Regions from separate parts of the Kribbella sp. NPDC050459 genome, predicted to be linked through region 1. Evidence: riboswitches for the same ligand, from Rfam matches in the RefSeq annotation. Region 1 holds a riboswitch; the other holds the start of a gene.

What was found. A riboswitch is a leader RNA that binds a small molecule or an ion and turns the genes downstream of it on or off. The one in region 1 is predicted to bind ZMP and ZTP.
Region 2: it holds a riboswitch for ZMP and ZTP, as region 1 does, so the genes downstream of both, AB0I12_RS14320 (glycine hydroxymethyltransferase) here and AB0I12_RS05650 (bifunctional 5,10-methylenetetrahydrofolate dehydrogenase/5,10-methenyltetrahydrofolate cyclohydrolase) in region 1, are expected to answer to the same signal.

Annotation. Positions count from the first base shown of each region.
Region 1 covers NZ_JBFAJQ010000001.1:1,230,678-1,237,890, reverse strand. Annotated here, with positions in the region: gene AB0I12_RS05660 (helix-turn-helix domain-containing protein) at 29-925, opposite strand; gene AB0I12_RS05655 (phytanoyl-CoA dioxygenase family protein) at 991-1,845, shown strand; gene AB0I12_RS05650 (bifunctional 5,10-methylenetetrahydrofolate dehydrogenase/5,10-methenyltetrahydrofolate cyclohydrolase) at 1,854-2,705, opposite strand; ZMP/ZTP riboswitch at 2,726-2,810, opposite strand; gene AB0I12_RS05645 (nitroreductase family deazaflavin-dependent oxidoreductase) at 2,826-3,245, opposite strand; gene AB0I12_RS05640 (NUDIX hydrolase) at 3,265-3,900, opposite strand; gene prcA (proteasome subunit alpha) at 3,897-4,739, opposite strand; gene prcB (proteasome subunit beta) at 4,777-5,619, opposite strand; gene AB0I12_RS05625 (ubiquitin-like protein Pup) at 5,628-5,837, opposite strand; gene dop (depupylase/deamidase Dop) at 5,893-7,213, opposite strand, start outside.
Region 2 covers NZ_JBFAJQ010000003.1:651,752-658,964, forward strand. Annotated here, with positions in the region: gene AB0I12_RS14310 (YhjD/YihY/BrkB family envelope integrity protein) at 1-536, opposite strand, end outside; gene AB0I12_RS14315 (acyl-CoA dehydrogenase family protein) at 600-2,231, shown strand; ZMP/ZTP riboswitch at 2,228-2,308, shown strand; gene AB0I12_RS14320 (glycine hydroxymethyltransferase) at 2,337-3,785, shown strand; gene AB0I12_RS14325 (DHA2 family efflux MFS transporter permease subunit) at 3,837-5,387, opposite strand; gene AB0I12_RS14330 (MarR family transcriptional regulator) at 5,451-5,921, shown strand; gene AB0I12_RS14335 (hypothetical protein) at 5,918-6,952, shown strand; gene AB0I12_RS14340 (amidase) at 6,956-7,213, opposite strand, start outside.

The sequences.
Region 1 (7,213 bases):
ACAGCCGTCTCGGATCGTGCACGCTGGGTCAGCTGTTCCGGGCGGCGTCGAGGAGCCGGCGGGCCATCGGCAGCAGTCCGGCCGCGCGCACCGGCGCCAGTGGATCGGACAGCTGCCGGCGGCGACGGAACGTTCCCGGCGGGTCGCCGTACGCCAGCGAGAACCGGCGCGAGAAGTGGTACGGATTGCTGTAACCGCAGTCGGCCGCGATCTCCGCGATCGTGGCGTTGGTGCCCAGCAGCGCGGTAGCGGCCCGGGCCAGCCGGATCAGATCCAGCGCGTACGCCGGTCCGCACCCGTACTCCTGCCGGAACAGCCGGTGCAGATGCCCCGCGGACAGATTCGCCGTGCCTGCCAGCTCCGCGACGCCGACGATCCGGGGACCACCGTTGGCCCACACGGTTGCCACGTGATCGACCAGGCGCCGGACGGCGGCTGGCAGGTCGGCATGTGGCGGGCCGGCCGGAGCGCTGACGAAGACCTCGAGCATCGTCGCGACCAGCCGGTCGCTGTGGCCCCGGGCCGGCGTCGGAACGTCCAGCAAGTAGCTGCACAGCTCCGCGAGCAGGCCCGGATCAGACATCGACCGCACCCAGGGCCAATCAGCCGGATCGCCGAGGTCGCCGAGGTCCTCGATCTGGAAGTGCACGTACGCATGCCGCGATCCGCGATCACAGTCCCAGCTATAGGCGTCCCGATTCCCGCGCTTGGCGAGTGCGAGCGAGCCGGGCCGGAGCTCGCGCTCGACCGTCGCCTGCCGGACACCCGCGTCGTCGTACACCTCGGTTCGCCAGAGCGCGGAACCGTGGAGGATCCAGAGCAGTTCGAAGTTCGGCAGGCGGCGCGGCCCGTAGGTCGCTCCGGGAGCGTAGTCCGCGATCTGGATCGGCGAGTTCACGCTGATCACCGGCGATCGCAAGATCATGAACAGATAGTAGAGCGCTCGTCTGCGACATTGGCCGGCTCCGCGTGCTCCGCGACAGTGGCTGAATGCACTTCACCGAGATCACCGACGAGCTGGTCGAGTCCTACCGGCGGGACGGCTTCGTCGTCCTCGATCAGGCCCTCCCACCCGAAGAGGTCACCGCGCTCCACACTGCCGCCGAGCAGCTCTGCCGCGGCGACCTCGGCACCGTCGAGGGCGCTCCGGACACGGAGTCCACCGACGACGTCCTGCGGCAGTTCCTCTGCATCCACCACCCGCACAAGGCGTCCGACGTCGCGCTCGCCGCCCTGCACGCGCCGCGCGTGGTCGAGACGTTGACCGCGGTCATCGGGCCGAACGTCAAGGCGATGCAGTCCATGCTGTTCATCAAGGCCGAGGGCAGGCCGGGCCAGGCGTGGCATCAGGACGAGTTCTTCATCCCGACCAGGGACCGCTCGCTGACCGCGGCCTGGATCGCACTCGACGACGCCACCGTGGAGAACGGCTGCCTGTGGGTCTTGCCGGGCTCGCACCGGCGTGGGGTCATCTATCCCGATCGGGAGCAGGACGATCTCCGCTTCGACTGCACGGTGGAGGCATTCGACTTCCCGTACTCCGACGACGACGCCGTACCGGTCGAGGTGCCGGCCGGCTCGGCGGTGATCTTCAACGGCTACCTCCTGCACCGATCACTGCCGAACACCGGCCGCCGCGGTCTCCGCCGCGCGCTCGCCAACCACTACATGAGCGCCGAGTCGCTGCTCCCCTGGCACTCCGTGCCGGACGGCGTTCACGTCGCCAAGCACGACTACCGCGACATCGTCATGGTCGCCGGCACCGACCCGTACGCCTACAAAGGCCTCGACGACATCGCCCGGCCGCACTCCCGCCCGGACAAGGACGGCGGCTGCGACCGCTAGGACACGCCCTACCGCAGCTGGGCCTCGGCGGCGTCGGCGGTTTGCTCCAGGAGGAGGGCGATCGTCATCGGCCCGACGCCGCCCGGGACCGGCGTGATCAGCCGGGCGACCTCGGCCGCCTCCGCGAAGTGCACGTCACCGACGTTGCCCTCGTTGTAGCCGGCGTCGACCACCACGGCGCCGGGCTTCAGCCAGTCACCGCGGACGAAGTTCGCCTTGCCGACGGCGGCGATCACGACGTCCGCGGTCCGGACCAGTTCCGGCAGGTCGCGCGTCCGGGAGTGCGCGTACGTGACGGTCGCATTCGATGCCAGCAGCAACATGCCGGCCGGCTTGCCGAGGATCGGGCTGCGGCCGATCACCACCGCGTGCGCCCCTTCGAGCGGGACGTCGTACGCCGCGAGCAGTCGCATGATCCCGCCGGGCGTCGCGGACCGGAACCCCGGGTCCTTGGTGTCGTTGAACGCCATCGCCGCGAACGAGCGCATGGTCACGCCGTCGACGTCCTTCGCCGGGTCGATCGCCTCGAACGCGGCCCGCTCGTCGATCTGCGCCGGCACCGGGTGCTGCAGCAGGATCCCGTGCACCGCCGGGTCGCCGGACAGCTTGGTGATCTCCGCGACGAGTTCGGCGGTGGTCGTCGTGGCCGGCAGTACGACGCTGCGCGACGCGATCCCGGCCTTCTTCGACCGGTTCTGCTTCATCCGCACGTACGTCGCCGACGCCGGGTCGTCACCCACCAGAACGGTCGCCAGGCACGGCTGGACGCCGTACTGCTCCTGCAGGGCGCGGGCGCGCTCTGCAGTCTTGGCGACCATCTCGGCCGCGAGATCGGTCCCGATCATGAGATCAGCGGTCATCTGGAGCACTCCTGTGTCGCAGAAGGTGCCCAGGCGCGCGGCGAAGCCGGATGGCAGACCGTTCCCCGGTGGTCGTCCACCTCAGCGCCAGTCGCGGTCCGCCGCCAGGATACCGGCCCCTTACGCGCGCTTCAGCGCGAGGACGGGGATGGTCCGGACACCGGCGGTCCGGCGTTCGTAGTCGGCGAAGCCCGGGTAGCGGCGCGCCTGCTCGGCGTAGATGCGGTCGCGCTCGCCGCCGGTCACGTCGGTGACCGTGACGTCGTGCTTCTCGGTGCCGATCTCGACGGTGCCCTTACCGGCGGCGACGAGGTTGCGGTACCACTCCGGGTCGGTGGGCGCGCCGCCCTTGCTGGCGAAGACGTAGATCACGTCCGGGTCGGTCTCGTCGGCGAGATACATCGTCGGAGCGACGTACTCCTGCCCGCTCTTGCGGCCGTAGTGGTGCAGCAACACCATCGGTGCACCCTCGAACTGGCCTCCGACCTTGCCTTCGTTGGCCCGGAACTCCTCGATGACGTTCGCGTTCCAGTCGCTCATATCGATCCTCCGCAGTGTGTCAAAGCAATCCTGCGTGGTCCAACGCCAGATAGGCCGCGTCGATTCCGGTCATCGCACCGGGAGTGCGCAGCTCGGCGCGGAACGCGTCCACGGTCAGCTCGACCGGGACACAGTCCTCGGTCTCGTCCAGCTGCTGCTTCCCGTCCGGGCGGCAGCCGCGCGCGATCCCGACGTACTTGCGGTACGTCGAGGACGCCGACGACCACTGCCAGCCGACGATGTCGAGCGACTCACAGAGGTAGCCGGTCTCCTCCTCGAGCTCCCGGGCGCCGGCGAGCGCGGGGTCTTCGCCCGGCTCGACGTAGCCGCCCGGCAGGTTGGTGACGACCCGGTCCGGACCGGCCCGGAACATCCGCACCGTCACGATCCGGCCTTCGGGGGTCAACGGCAGCACCGTCACACCGGACGTGATCCCGGCCGCGGACCTCGGGCCGAATACGTCCCAGTCGACCTCGCGACCGTCCGGCATCCGGTAGCGGCGCAGGTTCACCGTCAGGAACCGGTGGAAGCCGGGCTCCTCCCCCAGCAGCTCCCACGGCTCCGGATCCCCGACCCGGGCGACAGTCAACTGGCCCGAGAACTGCTCAGCCGCCACCTCGTCGGTAGCGGCTGAGCTCTCGTTCCGGTCCGTCACAGCGGACGGTCGGTGTCGGGATCCTCCGGCGGCGCGACCGGCGCGTCGTCCTCCGCCGGGGCCACCGGAGCCTCGTCGGCCGGCGACTCGCCCGATGCCTCAGACTCCTCCTCGGCCGGCTCCGTGGGAGCCTCGGCCGGGCGGGACTCGCTCAGGATGCCGGCGAGCGTCTCCTCGGACATCCGCTTGAACTTGCGCACCTGCGACCGGGTCCGGTCCAGAACCGCGACCTCGAGCTGGTCCGGCGTCAGCTCCCGGACCTCGGTGCCGTCGTGGCCGAGCGCGTCCACGGCGAGCCGGAGCGCGCCGGCCAGCGAGATGCCCTCGCTGTAGTGCTCGCCGACGTAGTCCGCGACCTGCTCGGCCGGGCCGCCCATCACGGCGTACCCCCGGACGTCGGCGATCGAGCCGTCGTACGTCAGCCGGTAGATCTGGTCCTCGGCCGGGCTCGCGCCGATCTCGGCGACCAGGATCTCGACCTCGAGCGGCTTCTCACCGCCGGAGGAGAAGATCGCGCCGAGGGTCTGCGCGTAGGCGTTGGCCAGCGCCCGGCCGGTGACGTCGCGGCGGTCGTAGGAGTACCCGCGCATGTCGGCGAGCCGGACGCCGGCGATCCGCAGGTTCTCGAACTCGTTGTACCGCCCGACAGCGGCGAACGCCATCCGGTCGTAGATCTCCGCGACCTTGTGCAGTGCAGGCGAGCGGTTCTCCGCGACGAACAGGATGCCGTCGGCATATTGCAGCGCGATCGCGCTGCGGCCCTTGGCGATGCCTTTGCGGGCGAAGTCCGCCCGGTCCCGCATCAGCTGCTCGGGCGAGACGTAGAAGGGAACGCTCATCGAAGGTGTCGTCCTCGTCAGTCGATCGAGATCTTGGTCAGGTCAGGGACGCCGAGGCCGGGCCGTCGGGACGCTGGTGCCGCTGGCTCCAGGCCGCGTCGACGAGCGTCGCGACCTCGTCCTCCGGCAGCCGCCGGTACCCGTCCGCGGTGACCACGCCGACCACCGGGAAGATCCGCCGGAGCATGTCCGGGCCGCCGGTCGCAGAGTCGTCGTCGGCCGCGTCGATCAGCGACTGGATCGCCACCGTCGCGCAGTCGGTCTCGGACAGGTCCTCGCGGTACAGCTTCTTCAGCGCGCCGCGGGCGAACAGCGAGCCCGAGCCGACGCTGTAGAAGTGGGTCTCCTCGTACCGACCGCCGGTCGGGTCGTAGGAGAAGATCCGGCCGCCCTTGATGTCCTCGTCGTAGCCCGCGAACAGCGGCACCACGGTGAGGCCCTGCATGGCCATCGGCAGATTGCCGCGGATCAGCGCGCTCAGCCGGTTGGCCTTGCCGTCGAGGCTGAGCGTGGCGCCCTCGAGCTTCTCGTAGTGCTCCAGCTCGACCTGGAACAACCGGACCATCTCGATCCCGAAGCCGGCCGAGCCGGCGAACGCGACCGCCGAGTACTCGTCGGCGGGGAAGACCTTCTCGATGTCACGCTGGGCGATGATGTTGCCCATCGTGGCCCGCCGGTCGCCGGCCATGATCACGCCACCGGGAAAGGTGGCCGCCACGATCGTCGTGCCGTGCGGGACTTCGCTGGACAGGTCACCCTGGCCCAGGGACCGTCGTCCGGGCAACAGGTCGGGCGCGTGCCCGGCCAGGAAGTCCATGAACGACGAGCCGCCTGGGGTCAGGAAGGCTTCCGGCAGCCGGCCGGAGGCATCAGATGTCATCGAGCGGTTCACTCCCCACCCTTTTGCACGAAACCGCGGACGAACTCCTCGGCGTTCTCCTCGAGCACCTCGTCGATCTCGTCCAGGATCGAGTCGACGTCCTCGTCGAGTCGCTCTTTGCGCTCCTGGACGTCCTCCGACGCCTCGACCTGCTCGACCTCTTCCTCGGTCGACGAACGCTTCGGCTGCTTGTGCTGCTGACCGCCGTCCTTCGCCATGGCACACCTCCTAGAACCGCTGGGAGGGCCGCCCAACCGACCCTCAAGAGCGACCCTACCCGGCGGCACCCCCAGTAATGGTGCGAACCAGGTCACTTGCGGTGTCGCATTGGTCAAGAAGTGCCCCGACATGCGCTTTCGTGCCCCGCAGCGGGTCCAGCGTCGGGATCCGCTGCAGCGACTCCTTGCCCGGCAGATCGAAGATCACCGAGTCCCAGGAGGCGGCCGCGACCTGCGGCGCGTACTGCTGCATGCAGCGGCCGCGGAAGTACGCCCGGGTGTCGGTCGGCGGGTGCGCGACGGCCATCCGGATCTCCTCGTCGGTGACGAGCCGCTGCATCCGCCCGGACTTCACCAACTTGTAATACAGGCCCTTGTCCGGGCGGAGGTCGGCGTACTGCAGGTCGACGAGGTGCAGCTTCGGGTCGTCCCACTCCAGGCCGTCCCGGTCACGGTAGGACTGGAGCAGTTTGTACTTCGCGACCCAGTCGAGCTGGTCGGACAGCTTCATCGGGTCGGTCGCGAGCTGGTCGAGCACCTGCTCCCAGCGGTGCAGCACGTCCTTGGTCTGCCGGTCCGCATCGTCGCCGTACTTGTCCTCGACGTACTTGCGGGCCTGCTCCAGGTATTCCGTCTGGAGCTGCACCGCGGTGAGCTTGCGGCCGTCCTTCATCGTCAGCAGATGCGTGCAGGTCGGGTCGTGGCTGACCTCGTGCAGCGCGGTCACCGGGCGGTCGACGCCCAGGTCGTCGGTCAGCCAGCCGTCCTCGATCATCGCCAGCACCAGCGACGTCGTGCCGACCTTGAGGTACGTCGAGATCTCGGACAGGTTCGCGTCGCCGATGATGACGTGCAGCCGGCGGTAACGGTCCGGATTCGCGTGCGGCTCGTCGCGGGTGTTGATGATCGGCCGCTTCAGCGTCGTCTCCAGGCCGACCTCGACCTCGAAGTAGTCCGCCCGCTGGCTGATCTGAAACCCGTGCGCGGCGCCGTCCTGGCCGATCCCGACCCGCCCGGCGCCGGTGACCACCTGACGGCTCACGAAGAACGGCGTCAGGTGCCGCACGATCGACGCGAACGGCGTCGAGCGGCGCATCAGGTAGTTCTCGTGCGAGCCGTACGACGCGCCCTTGTTGTCGGTGTTGTTCTTGTAGAGGTTCAGCTGCGGCGCCCCGGGGATCAGGCGCGCCTGCCGCGCGCCCTCCATGATCACCAGCTCCCCGGCCTTGTCCCACACCACCGCGTCGCGTGGGTTCGTGGTCTCGGGTGCGGAGTACTCCGGGTGGGCGTGGTCGACGTACAGCCGGGCGCCGTTGGTGAGGATCACGTTCGCCAGGCCGGTCTCTTCGTCGGTGAGCTGGCTGGAGTCGGCCACC
Region 2 (7,213 bases), on a different contig from region 1:
CGGTGCGGCAGCAGCGCGTCGACCGCGTTCGGTCCGGCCAGCACCAGCGGCAGGACGATGACCCCGATGACGAGGGCCGCGCAGTACAGCGAGAACGACAGCGCCCGGGTCCGGACGATGCCCCGCTTGCCGCCCATCCCGTACATGATCGTGATGGTGTCGACGAACACGTTCAGCGCGCGGCTGCCGGACCACAGGGCCAGCACGAAACCGATCGAGATGACGTCCGGCCGGCCGCCGTTCAGCACCTGGTCGAGGGTCGGCGCGATGACGTTCTTGATCGAGTCGTCGGTCAGCGCCCGGGCGGCCAGGTCGACGATCTGCTGCTTGATGTCGTTGATCGTCTCGACCTCGAACCACTTGCTCGCGATGTAACCGAGCGAGCCGGCCAGCCCGAAGATCAGCGGCGGCAGCGAGAGGATCGCGAAGAACGCCCCCTCGGCCGCGAGTCCGGTGACCCGGTAGCGCAGACAGACGCCGACCGTCTGGGTGAGCAGCTTCCAGGTCGTCGCGGGGACCTTGCGAACCCATGCCAATGAGAGGGAGCTCCCACCAGTGGGTCCTGCCCCAGAACGTGCCATACCGCTTACCGTACTGACATGGCGGACCCATTCGCGGTAACGAATCAGGCTCCCCCACTGCGGGGCGTGAACTTCTTCACCCAGGACCGGCCCCTCGGTGACGCTCTGCGTCCGTACGCCGACCTGACGGCGGATCCCGGACTCGGCCGGATCGGCGAGCTCGCGGGCTCCGAGGAGGCCCGTGCGCACGCCCTCCCCGCGAACCAGAACCCGCCGGTCCTGCGCACCCACGACCGCTACGGGAACCGGATCGACGAGGTCGAGTTCCACCCGTCGTGGCACTGGCTGATGGAGCAGGCCGTCGGGTTCGGGCTCCAGGCCGCGCCCTGGACGACACAGCCGAGCGACCACCCGGCGCCACACCTGACCCGCGCCGCGGGGTTCTACCTGTGGTCGCAGGTCGAGCCCGGGCACGGCTGCCCGATCTCGATGACGTACGCCGCGGTGCCGGCGCTCAGGGCGGACGAGCAGCTCGCCAAGGAATGGGTCCCGCAACTGGCGTCGACCCGGTACGACGTACGGCGGTTGCCGGTCGCGGCGAAGCACGGCGTACTCGCGGGGATGGGGATGACCGAGAAGCAGGGCGGCTCCGACGTCCGGGCGAACCTCACGACCGCGACCCCGGCCGGGGACGTGTACCAGCTGAACGGGCACAAGTGGTTCTGCTCCGCGCCGCAGGTGGACCTCTTCCTGGTCCTGGCGCAGGCGCCGGACGGACTGAGCTGCTTCGTCGTACCGCGGGTTCTTGCCGACGGCAACCGGAACCCGTTCGCGCTGCAGCGGCTCAAGGACAAGCTCGGGAACCGGTCGAACGCGTCGTCGGAGGTCGAGTTCCACGGCACCATCGGGTACCGGCTGGGAGACGAGGGCGCCGGGGTGCGGACGATCATCGAGATGGTCGCGGCGACCCGTCTGGACTGTGTGCTCGGCTCCGCGGCCCTGCAGCGGCGGGCGCTGGTCGAGGCTGCTTGGCATACGCGGCACCGGAGCGCGTTCGGTGGGTTGCTGGCGGACAAGCCGGCCATGCAGAACGTGTTGGCGGATCTCGCGATCGAGTCCGAGGCGGCGACGGCCCTGGGGATGCGCCTGGCCGCCGCGGTGGACGCCGCGACCGCGGGCGACCCGCAGCAGGCGGCGTTCCGGCGGATCGCGCTGCCGCTCGCGAAGTTCTGGGTGTGCAAGCGGACGCCGTTCATGGTGGCCGAGGCGCTGGAATGCCTCGGCGGGAACGGGTACGTCGAGGAGTCCGGGCTGCCGCTGCTCTACCGGGAGTCGCCGCTGAACTCGATCTGGGAAGGATCAGGCAACGTCAACGCGCTCGACGTCCTGCGGGCGCTGCGCCGCCCGGAGTCGCTCGACGCGTGGCTGACGGAGATGGCTGCCGTTCAGGGTGCCGATCAGCGGCTGGACGCGGCGGTGAACGACGTACTGCAAGCGCTTGCTGACACCGAGAATGCCGAAGCGGGCGCGCGCAGGCTGGCCGGACAGATGGCTCTTTGCCTCCAGGCATCGTTGCTGATCCGGCATTCCGCGCCCGAGGTCGCGGACGCATTCGTCGCGTCGCGGCTGGCGGGTGACTGGGGCGGAGTGTTCGGGACGCTGCCGCGCACGACGCCGTTCGATCGGATCCTCGAGCGCGCGATAGGGTGAGGCGTCGCGACTGGCGCGCTAGGTGGAGAACCACCGGGGAGCGAAGAACGCGGGCACCGTGCGCCTGGGTGCCGGCGACCCACTGCAACCGCAGGAGAGACAACGATGACTCAACCCTTCGACGCCGCCGCCGCGTCGGCCGCGTACAACAACGCGCTGCAGGTGATCGCCGCGGTGGAGCCCACCATCGCCGGCGCGATCAAGGCCGAGCTGGCCGACCAGCGGTCCTCGCTGAAGCTGATCGCGAGCGAGAACTACGCCTCCCCCGCCACCTTGCTCACGATGGGCAACTGGCTGTCGGACAAGTACGCCGAGGGCACCATCGGGCACCGCTTCTACGCCGGCTGCCAGAACGTCGACACCGTCGAGCAGACCGCGGCCGACCACGCGCGGGCCCTGTTCGACGCGCCGCACGCCTACGTCCAGCCGCACTCCGGCATCGACGCGAACCTGGTCGCGTTCTGGGCGATCCTGGCCCAGCGGATCGAGTCCCCGGCGCTGGCCGAGGCGGGCGCGAAGCACGTCAACGACCTGAGCGAGGAGGACTGGACCAAGCTCCGCAAGGCGCTCGGCGACCAGAAGATGCTCGGTATGTCGCTGGACGCCGGCGGTCACCTGACGCACGGTTTCCGGCCGAACATCTCCGGCAAGATGTTCAACCAGCACTCCTACGGCACCGACCCGGCGACCGGCCTGCTCGACTACGACGACGTCGCCCGCAAGGCCCGCGAGTTCAAGCCGCTGATCCTGATCGCCGGCTACTCGGCGTACCCGCGCAAGGTGAACTTCGCGACAATGCGCGAGATCGCCGACGAGGTCGGCGCGACCCTGATGGTCGACATGGCGCACTTCGCCGGCCTGGTCGCGGGCAAGGTCTTCACCGGCGACTTCGACCCGGTCCCGCACGCGCACGTCACGACGACCACGACGCACAAGTCGCTGCGCGGCCCGCGCGGCGGCATGGTCCTGTGCCAGCCGGAGTACGCCGAGTCCGTCGACCGCGGCTGCCCGATGGTCCTGGGCGGCCCGCTCAGCCAGACGATGGCCGCGAAGGCCGTCGCGCTGGCCGAGGCGCGGCAGCCCTCGTTCCAGCAGTACGCGCAGGCGGTCGCCGACAACGCGGTCACGCTTGCCGAGGGTCTGATGAAGCGCGGCGTCAAGCTGGTGACGGACGGCACCGAGAACCACCTGGTCCTGCTCGACGTCTCGTCGTACGGCGTCACCGGCCGGCAGGCCGAGTCCGCGCTGCTCGACGCGGGCATCGTCACCAACCGCAACGCCGTCCCGCGCGACCCGAACGGCGCCTGGTACACGTCGGGCGTCCGGATCGGTACGCCGGCGCTCACCACGCGCGGCTTCGGCGCCGACGAGTTCGACCGGGTCGCCGAGCTGATCGTCGACGTGCTCTCCGCGACCACGCCGACGACCACCTCTGCGGGCGCACCGTCCAAGGCGAAGTACGTGCTGGCCGACGGCGTCGCCGACAAGACCAAGGCCGCCTCGGCCGAGATGCTCGAGAAGTTCCCGCTGTACCCGGGCCTCGTGCTCAACTGACACGCAAACCAGCGCCCGCTCCCCCCGTGGAGCGGGCGCTGTGTCGTGTGATCAGGAGTCCTGCACACCCATCAGGACGTCCGGCGACGGTTTCGCGGCACGCTTCGGCATCAGTACGGCCGCGAGGACCGCGCCGGTGACAGCGATGCCGGCGGACACCCACATCGTGGTGTTCAGGCTGGTGAGGAAGGCGTCGCGCACGCTGTTCGCGAGGTCGGCCGACCCCGTCTTCGCGGCCACCGCGAGTCCGCCGCCGAGGCTCTTCTCGACCGCGTCCGCTGCCTGCGCCGGCAGACCTGCGGTGTCGACGTCGTGGCGATAGACCGAGTTCAGGACGGTGCCGAGGACGGCGACTCCCACCGTGCCGCCGACCTGGCGGAACGCCTGCAGCAGGCCCGATCCGGTGCCGGCCCGCTCCGGGTCGAGGACGCCGAGCGCCGCGTTCATTGCCTGCGGCATCGAGCACCCGAGGCCGAAGCCGACCACGGCGAACCAGGTCGCGGTGTAGCCGTACCCGGTGCCGAGGTCGGTGAAGGCGCCGAGCACGAACCCGGCCGCCATCACCGCGAAACCGGTCATCACGACCAGCCGGGTGCCGACGCGGGCCTCGACCGGTTCGGCCAGCTTCGCGCCGACCGTCATGCCGCCGATGAACGGCAGCAGCTTCAGCCCGGTGTGCAGCGCGTCGGACCCGTTGATGCCCTGGAAGTACTGCGGCATCGTGAACAGCAGCCCGAAGATCGCGAACACCGAGACCGTCAGCAGTACGGCGCCGCCGGTGAACACCTTCTCGCTGAACAATCGCAGCTCGATCAGCGGACCGGCGGCCCGCCGCTGCCAGAGCAGGAACGCGCCGATCAGGACGACGGCCAGCGCGAGGTACACGATCGTGACGCCGTCACCCCAGGACGTCTCGCCGGCCTTCGTCACGCCGTACACCAGAGCGGCCAGACCCGCGCTGGACAAGACGATGCCGGGCCAGTCGATGGCCGGGCGGTTCGAGCTGCGGCTCTCCGGGACGAGCAGCGTGACGGCGAATGCGGCGAGGAACGCGATCGGCACGTTGATCACGAAGATCCACTGCCAGCCGGCGTGGTCGAGCAGCAGGCCGCCGACGATCGGGCCCAGCGGCATACCGATGCTGTTGGCAACGACGAAGAACCCGATCGCCTTCTTCCGCTCCTCCGCGGTGCGGAACAGCACGGTGATCAGCGACAGCGCGACCGGGACGATCATCGCCGCGCCGATCCCGAGGAACGCCCGGGCGGCGATCAGCTGACCGGCCGAGTCCGACAGCGCGCAGGCGACGGACGCCAGCCCGAACAGGGACAGCGCGATCGCGATGATCCTGCGCCGGCCGTACCGGTCGCCGAGCAGCCCGGCCGGCAGCAGCAGCGCGGCGAGCACCAGGTTGTAGCTGTTCGCCATCCATTGCAGCTGGCTCGTGGACGCGTCCAGGTCCTGGGAGAGCGTCGGGAGGGCGACGTTGAGCACGGTGGTGTCCAGGCCGAGGACGAGGACGGCGAGACACAGGGCGATGAGGACTCCGAAGCGCCGCGCACCGGTGAGCGCCGGCGAGGAAGTGCCGATGGTCGAGGTCATGAAATTCAAAATATCAGAAGTTTGTGATAGTTGCGATAGATCAGATTACTGTAAGCTTCAACCATGGCGGAGGAACCGAGCCGGGAGGCAGTCAGCCAGTTCGTCGAGCGCTTCGCGGGCGTGCTGGCGAACAGCGGCGTGCCGACGATGTCGGCGCGGGTGATGGGCGCGATGCTGGTCAGCCCCACCGGCACGATGACGGCGGCCGAGCTCGCCGAGTCGCTGAAGATCAGCCAGCCCGCCGTGTCCGGCGCCGTCCGGCAGCTGCTCCAGGTCTCCTTCATCTCCCGCGAGCGGCTGCCGGGCTCACGCAAGGACCACTACCGGATCCGCGAGGACGTCTTCGCGGCGATCCTCGAGCGCCGCAACCTGGCCCTCAGCGAGTGGGAGTCGACCAGCCGCTCCGGCGCGTCGCTGTTCGGCGAGGACTCCCCCGTCGGCCGCCGCCTCACCGAGGCGGCCGACTTCTTCGCCTTCATCCACGCCGACATGGACCAGATGATCAAGAACTGGCGCTCGGCACACTCACGGTGAACCGCCGCGAGGCGAAGCGGCTCGTCGGTACGGCGTGGCTGGACAGCGACTACCGCACCGCGTGGGAGACCCGCATCATGCGCCGCCGGGTCCCGCTGTACCGTGCCGCGATCGGTGCGCTGCGCGCGCTCAACGCGGTGACCGGCGGGCGGAACCGTCCGTCGTTCCGGGTGACCCGCTGGGAGCGGGTGGCTCCGCACGGCGGCACCTTCGCGATGGACAAGCTCGAGACGATGACCGGGCGCACCGATCATCCCGTCACGTCGCGGGCCGAGTTGCGCGCGCGGACGTCGTTCGCCTCCCGGCTGGCGCGGGCGGTGTCCGCGGACGAGTGGCCGCAGATCATCGCCGAGTACGAGCGGCGCCGGCGCGGCGAGCGACCGCAGTACCGGTACGTCGGGCATCGGCCGCTGAACGCGACGTCGCACGCGCTGATGGACGAGGCCTGGGTGCGGGGTGACCTGCCGACGGATCCATTCCGGGCGTGGAACGTGCTGAAGTACGAGGACGAGGGAGCCTTCTACAGCTCGTTCTTCACGCACGGCAACGCACGCGGGTACGCCGGTGGCGAGACGAACGTGGGGTTCCAGCGCGGGCGGGTCGTGTTCGACGTGAACTGGCGGCAGACCGCCTCGCTCGCCGGCGAGCAGGCAGTCCTTCGCCGCAGCCGGTTCCTCCGGGCGAAGGAGCTGGTCAAGTTCTTCCGGACCGAGCTGAAGGAGGTCGTCCGACCCCCGGCCGAGCCCGCTGCGGCGCCCACGACGTACGAGGACGTCTACACGCCCGAGGTGGTCGCAGCCGTCGCCGACTTCACGAAACCCGAAGCGCTGCGCTCGCCGACCGCTCGCGGTGAGACCACGCCGGACCGGCACCGTGCCTCCGCGATCGAGGTCGCCAACACCGTGGAGCGCGCTCTGCCACCCTTGACCGCCGCGCCACGACCCTCGGCCGGCGTGCCGGAAGCCGGCAGTACGACGTCGCACGGCGCCCGCGCGGATCATCCACGCCGGCCGGACGGCCCCGTTCGTTGAGCCCTACTTGCAGGTTGTGCTGATCGGGGGTGCTGAGAGGTCTGCCTGCAGCTGACGGGCCGCGGCGAGAGCGACGGCGTCGGCGCCGTGCGGGGCGACGACCTGCATCCCGACCGGGAGGCCGTTCGACAGACCGGCCGGGACGCTCACCGCCGGATGACCGGTCACGTTGAAGACCCAGCACGGATCGCCGGTCACGATGCTCTGCTCGTGCTGGTCGTAGCCGTGGGCAACGGTCAGCGTCGTCGGCGTCACCAGGAC